One region of the Streptomyces sp. NPDC057877 genome, then DNA from elsewhere that is predicted to be linked to it. Evidence: riboswitches for the same ligand, from Rfam matches in the RefSeq annotation. Region 1 holds a riboswitch; the other holds the start of a gene.

The links. Region 1 has a riboswitch for S-adenosylmethionine ahead of thrC (threonine synthase). Riboswitches for the same ligand answer to the same signal wherever they lie in the genome.
Region 2: linked by a shared signal. The riboswitch ahead of ACFVQG_RS16895 (aminotransferase class V-fold PLP-dependent enzyme) and the one ahead of thrC (threonine synthase) in region 1 are both predicted to bind S-adenosylmethionine.

What each region holds. Positions count from the first base shown of each region.
Region 1 is NZ_JBHVMS010000008.1:123,379-126,779, forward strand. It holds gene ACFVQG_RS24775 (trehalose-6-phosphate synthase) at 1-871, opposite strand, end outside; gene ACFVQG_RS24780 (glucosyl-3-phosphoglycerate synthase) at 932-1,876, opposite strand; SAM riboswitch class I at 2,040-2,199, shown strand; gene thrC (threonine synthase) at 2,218-3,401, shown strand, end outside.
Region 2 is NZ_JBHVMS010000005.1:405,975-409,375, reverse strand. It holds gene ACFVQG_RS16905 (cytochrome bc complex cytochrome b subunit) at 1-299, shown strand, start outside; gene trpD (anthranilate phosphoribosyltransferase) at 452-1,516, shown strand; SAM riboswitch class IV at 1,592-1,708, shown strand; gene ACFVQG_RS16895 (aminotransferase class V-fold PLP-dependent enzyme) at 1,809-3,137, shown strand; gene ACFVQG_RS16890 (glycerate kinase) at 3,092-3,401, opposite strand, start outside.

The DNA.
Region 1 (3,401 bases):
GCAGGCCACGGACGATGTTCTTGGAGAGTTCGGTGCGGTCCACGCGGACGATCGTGCGGCGCGGGGTGCCGTCCGGGGAGGCGCCGATCTCGGTGCGCAGGGACGCCAGCCGCTCCGTCACGTCCGGCTCGTGGGAGCGCTGGCGCAGGAAGTCCGCGTCCGCGCCCAGGCCGTGCACCCCGATGCGGGTGCCGCCCACGCCGCCGTCCACGAAGGCCTCGCAGCACGCCCTGAACGCGTCCGCCCAGCGGTGGGTGAGGAAGCCGAGGCGGTCCGCGCCCAGCATGCCGTGCAGGATCGCGGCGGCGATGTCGTCGGGGAGCACGCGGAAGTAGTCGGGCGGCGCCCACGGGGTGTGCGAGAAGTGCCCGATGCGCAGGTCAGGGCGCAGGGCGCGGAGCATCCCGGGGACCAGGGTGAGGTGGTAGTCCTGGATCACGGCGGTCGCGCCGTCCGCCGCCTCCTCGGCCAGGGCTGAGGCGAAGGCCCGGTTGTAGGCCTCGTACGACTCCCACTGGGCGCGGAACTCCGCGTCGAAGGACGGCTCCAGCGGGGTCTGGTACAGCATGTGGTGCACGAACCACAGCACGGAGTTGGCGACGCCGTTGTAGGCGTCGGCATGGACGTCGGCCGGGATGTCCAGCATGCGGACACCTGGCTCGCCCACCCCGCGGCGGACCGCCTCGCGGTCGCCGTCGCTCAGGGACGAGCACACCCAGAGCGCGCCCGCGTCGGGCCCGATCGCGGAGAGACCGGAGACGAGCCCGCCGCCGCCGCGTCTGGCGTGCAGCGAGCCGTCCTCGGCCACCTGGTAGGAGACCGGGCCGCGGTTGGACGCGACCAGCACCTGTGCAGCCTGCGTGGAAGCCATACGCCTCAACCTAGCCCGGCCCGGAAACGCTCAAACGTGCGGTTCGGCACGCCCCACGCTTCACGCCACCTTGCGGGACGCGTACTCCGCGATCTCCACCATCGGTGGGCGTTCCTCCGTGTCGACGGAGTAGGTGCGCGGCTCGAAGCCGTCCTCGCCGCGTTCGAACTGGGTGAGGGAGGGGCGGACGAGGTGGCCGCGGGCCAGGCGGAGCTGGGCCGTGCGGTAGATCGCCGCCGACATCCGGCCGAGCGCCTGACCGTCCTGGTGGCGGTGCTTGCGGACGCCCACGTCGACCTGGGCGAGGGCGTCCAGGCCCACCAGGTGCAGGCTGTCCACGAGCATCCCCAGCTCCACGCCGTAGCCGACGGGGAAGGGCAGCTGTTCGAGGAGGGTGCGGCGGGCCGCGTACTCGCCGCCGAGGGGCTGCACGAACCCCGCCAGTTGCGGCCAGTGCATGTTGAGCAGGGGGCGGGCCATCAGCTCGGTGACCCGGCCGCCCTGCGCCGCCGTGCCGCCCAGGGGACGGTCGTACATGCCCTTGACCAGGTCCACGTCGGGGTCGGTGAGCAGGGGGCCGACGATGCCCGAGACGAAGTCCGAGGAGAACTCCCTCAGGTCGGCGTCGATGAAGCAGACGATGTCCCCGGAGGTGGCCAGAAGGGAGCGCCACAGGACCTCGCCCTTGCCGGGGACGGGCGGGACGCGGGGGAGGATCTCGTCCCGGTGGACGACGGTGGCGCCCGCGGCGGCGGCCACCTGCGAGGTGCGGTCGGTTGATCCCGAGTCGACCACCACGATCTCGTCGACCAGCGGGAGCTGCCGCATGAGGTCATGACGGATCACGGCGACGATGTCGCCCACCGTCTCCTCCTCGTTGAGCGCGGGCAGCACGACACTGACCGACTGGCCCGTCGCGCGTTTCGCGGCCAGGATCTGGTGGAGCGGGCGATCGGTCTTGGACCAGGAGCGGGTGCTCAGCCAGCGCTCGACTTCTTCCAGCACAGTTGGCGGCTCCTCACGGTTCGATCAGGCGGTCACGGTGTGGTCGTGTGATCCATCTCGCGGTTCGGACGTCTATCTCAACTGTCCTGGCCTTCGGTTACAGTCTTGAACAACGCGGATGACCATCGCATGTCGGGGGTCGTCGGTGTTCACAACCACATACCGCTCATCCAGAGGGGCAGAGGGATACGGCCCGTTGAAGCCCCGGCAACCCTCCAGTCGGTTCTCGTACCGGTCGATGACGACCGTGCTCAGCGAGGCTCCCGGCTAGGGAAGGTGCCAAATCCGTCTCACGGCGAGATGCGTCGTGAGGAAGATGAGGAGAAAGGGCCTCGCCTCACATGGCTGTGCAGACTGTTGCAAGCACTGACAAGACCGTTGATCTGGGTCCCGCCGCCGCGCTTTCCTGTCGTGAGTGCGGGCACCGGGTGCCCCTCGGACCCGTCTTCGCGTGCCAGGAGTGTTTCGGGCCGCTGGAGATCGCCTACGACTTCTCCGCGTACGACGCGGAAGAACTGCGCAGGCGGATCGAAGCGGGCCCCGCGAACATCTGGCGTTACGCGCCGCTGCTGCCCGTTCCGGCCGATGTGGCCGAAAAGCCCAACCTGAACCCTGGGTGGACCAAGCTCGTCAAGGCCGACAACCTCGCCCGGGAGCTGGGCGTGACCGGCGGGTTGTATGTGAAGGACGACTCCGGTAACCCGACCCACTCGTTCAAGGACCGGGTGGTCGCGCAGGCGCTGGAGGCGGCGCGGGCGTTCGGGTTCACCACCCTGTCGTGCTCGTCCACCGGGAACCTCGCGGGGGCGGTCGGCGCCGCCGCCGCCCGGGCCGGGCTCCGGTCGTGCGTGTTCATCCCGCACGACCTGGAGCAGGGCAAGGTCGTCATGGCCGCCGTGTACGGCGGTGAGCTGGTGGGCATCGAGGGCAACTACGACGACGTCAACCGGTTCTGTTCCGAGCTGATCGGCGATCCCGCGGGGGAGGGCTGGGGGTTCGTGAACGTGAACCTGCGGCCCTACTACGCCGAGGGGTCCAAGACGCTCGCGTACGAGGTGTGCGAGCAGCTCGGGTGGCGGCTGCCCGACCAGATCGTGGTGCCGATCGCCTCCGGGTCGCAGCTGACGAAGATCGACAAGGGGCTGAAGGAACTGGTCGAGCTGGGGCTCGTCGAGGACCGGCCGTACAAGATCTTCGGCGCGCAGGCGCTGGGGTGCTCACCGGTCTCCAGCGCCTTCAAGGCCGGGCACGACGTGGTGCGGCCGCAGAAGCCGGACACCATCGCCAAGTCGCTGGCCATCGGCAACCCCGCGGACGGGCCGTACGTGCTCGACATCGCCCGGCGTACGGGGGGTGCGGTGGAGGACGTCACGGACGAGCAGATCGTCGACGCCATCAAGCTGCTCGCCCGCACCGAGGGCATCTTCGCCGAGACCGCGGGTGGCGTGACGGTCGGCGTGACGCGCAAGCTGATCGAGAACGGCGTGCTCGACCCCGGGCTGACGACCGTCGTCCTCAACACCGG
Region 2 (3,401 bases), on a different contig from region 1:
GCGAGAAGGTGCTGCACGGCCGGGAGACCGGCACGATCAAGCGCCTGCCGCACGGTGAGTTCATCGAGATCCACGAGCCGCTCAGCCAGGACCAGCTGCACACCCTCACGGCGCACGAGCAGTACAAGCCGGTGGAGATCGGCCCGACGGTCGACGAGAACGGTGTGGAGCGCAAGGTGAAGGGCTCCGAGAAGCTGCGCGTCAAGCTCAGCAAGGCGTACTTCAACGAGGAGGCGCAGATCGCCAAGCCCACCGTCGAGGAGTACAAGGAGATCACGAGCGGCCACGGCCACCACTGATCCCGCGTTCGCCACGCCACGCTGAAGGGCCCCCGTCCAGATGGGGTTACCCCCTGCTCCTTGGAGCTTGGGGGAGGACGGGGGCCCTTCGCCGTGCCCGGACCTGGATAGGCTGGGCCCATCGACATCTCTACGACGATCAGGAGCGGCTGATGAGCGCTGTGACCCCCGCTGGAGGCGACACCGCGGCGGGCCGTTCCTGGCCCGCTCTGCTGAACGGCCTGCTGGACGGCCAGGACCTGAGCGCCGACGCCACCGCCTGGGCGATGGACAGGATCATGAGCGGTGAGGCGACGGACGCCCAGATCGCCGGGTTCGCGGTGGCGCTGCGGGCCAAGGGGGAGACCGTCGAGGAGATCTCCGGCCTGGTCCGGACGATGTACGAGCACGCCCATGTGATCGAGGTGCCGGGGGACACCGTCGACATCGTGGGCACCGGCGGCGACGGCGCCAAGACGGTGAACATCTCGACGATGTCCTCGATCGTCATCGCCGGTACCGGCGCGAAGGTCGTCAAGCACGGCAGCCGGGCCGCGTCGTCGGCGTCCGGCGCCTCCGACGTGCTGGAGAAGCTCGGCGTCAATCTGGAGCTGACGCCGCAGCGGGTGGCGGAGGTCGCCGAGGAGGCCGGGATCACCTTCTGCTTCGCGGTGAAGTTCCACCCGGCGCTACGTCATGTGGCCGCCGCCCGCGGCCAGTTGGGCATCCGGACGACCTTCAACTTCCTCGGCCCGCTCACCAACCCGGCGAAGGTGCGGGCGCAGGCCGTGGGGGTCGCCTCGCTCCGGATGGCACCGATCATGGCCGGGGTGCTCGCCGAGCGCGGCAACTCCTCCCTCGTCTTCCGCGGCGACGACGGCCTGGACGAGCTGACCACCACCTCGACCTCGCGGGTGTGGGTCGTCCGGGACGGCAAGGTCACCGAGGAGGCCTTCGACCCGGCGGACGTCGGCATCGCCCGGGTGCCCGTGGAGGCGCTGCGCGGCGCCGACGCCTCCTACAACGCCGAGGTCGCCCGGCGGCTCCTGGACGGTGAGCGGGGTCCGGTGCGGGACGCCGTACTGCTCAACTCGGCGGCGGCGCTCGCGGCGCTGGAGCCGGAGGACGGGCCGCTGGTGGACCGGATCCGGTTCGGCATGGAGAAGGCGGCGGAGTCCATCGACTCGGGCGCGGCCAAGCGCACCCTGGACCGCTGGGTGGCGATCAGCAACGCGTGAGTTCCGCAAGGGCGCGGTCCATTATCCGGACCGCGCCCTTGCGTACCGAAGATCGTATGGCAGGATGCTGTACCAGGTCATGAGTGACAGCTGTTAGGCCCCGGCTGGCTGTCCGGCAACCCTCCGTCCGTGGCGGGGTGCCCCGGGTGAGGACCAGGCCGTGAACAGCAAGGTTCATGGCAAGCGCGGTCGTCGAGGAGTTCTTCCGTGAGCCAGCGAATGCGATAGGGCCGCCGAGCCCCGCCTCCGCGCACCTCTTCTCCTTCTCTCTTTCCTGTCACGGGAGTTCGCCATGTCCGTCGCCACATCCGTTTGTGCCCCGCTGCCCGTTCTGGGTGGGGATGTCATCGTTCCTCTCGCCGATGGGCGCGAGGTGCCCTACGCCGCCCTCGACTACGCCGCCAGCGCGCCCGCGCTGCAGCGGGTCTGGGACGACGTCGCCGCGTACGCGCCGTACTACGGGAGCGTGCACCGGGGGGCCGGGTACCTGTCGCAGCTGTCGACCGAGCTGTTCGAAAAGGCGCGGCGGACCGTCGCCGGGTTCCTCGGGTGCCGGGAGGACGACCAGGTGGTGTTCACGCGGTCGACCACCGACTCCCTCAACCTGCTCGCCGCCGCCCTGCCCGAGGGGTGCCAGGTCTTCGTGTTCGAGACCGAGCACCACGCCGCCCTGCTGCCCTGGCGGCACGCCCGGGTCAGCTGTCTGCCCGCCCCGCGCGGTCCGCGCGAGGCCGTGGCCCTCCTGGAGCGCGCCCTGGCCGACCGTGACCCGCACGGCCCCGCCCTGGTCTGTGTCACCGGCGCCTCCAACGTCACCGGCGAGCTGTGGCCGGTGGCCGAGCTGGCCGCCGCCGCGCACGCGCACGGCGCCCGGATCGTCCTGGACGCGGCCCAGCTCGCCCCGCACCACCCGGTGAGCGTCCGTGACCTGGACGTGGACTGGGTCGCCTTCTCCGGGCACAAGCTGTACGCGCCCTTCGGCTCCGGTGTGCTGGCCGGGCGCGCCGACTGGCTGCGGGACGCCGAGCCGTACCTCGCGGGCGGCGGCGCCAGCCGCAGTGTCGTCCGGCGCCCGGACGGGGGAGTGGAGGTGGCCTGGCACGAGGGCGCCGCCCGGCACGAGGCGGGCTCGCCCAACGTCATCGGCGCCCACGCCATCGCCTCGGCCTGCCAGGCGCTCACCGAAGCGGGCTTCGAGAACCTGGTCGCGAGGGAGCGCCACCTGATCGACCGGGTCCGCGCGGGTCTGGCCGATGTGCCCGGGGTCAGGTTCCTGTCCCTCTTCGGCGCCGACGCCCCGCGCGTGGGCGTGCTCTCCTTCGTCGTCGACGGCTGGGACAGCGCCGACTTCGCCACCGCCCTGTCCACCGGGTACGGCATCGGGGTGCGCGCGGGCCTGTTCTGCGCCCACCCGCTGGTCCGCACCCTGCTGGGCGGCGACCCGGCGGCCGAGGGCGACTGCGAGACCCCCGGCGACCTCAACGCCGTCCGCGTCAGCTTCGGCGCGGGCACCCCGGACGAACACGTCGACCGATTCGTACGGGCCGTGCGCGAGCTGGTGGCCACGCCGTGCGGTCAGCGCACGGCGGACGGCAGGCGGGTGCCCGCGACCGCCGGGTGAGTCGGCAGCCGGGCGCCCAGCAGGATTATCCGTACGGCGCGTTCGGTGGCGTCGGTGAGCAGCTCGGCGCCCCGCACCAGCGCCTCGGCCAGCTCCATCGGCGCGGGCACGATCCCGTGGCAGGCGTCCACCCCCGGCACCTCGTGGGCGCCCTCGCCAAGGGTCCCGGCCAGGGCGAGGACCGGGCGCCCGGACAGCTTGGCGCGCCGGGCCACCTCGGCGGGGACCTTCCCGCGCGGCGTCTGGTGGTCCAGGGCGCCCTCG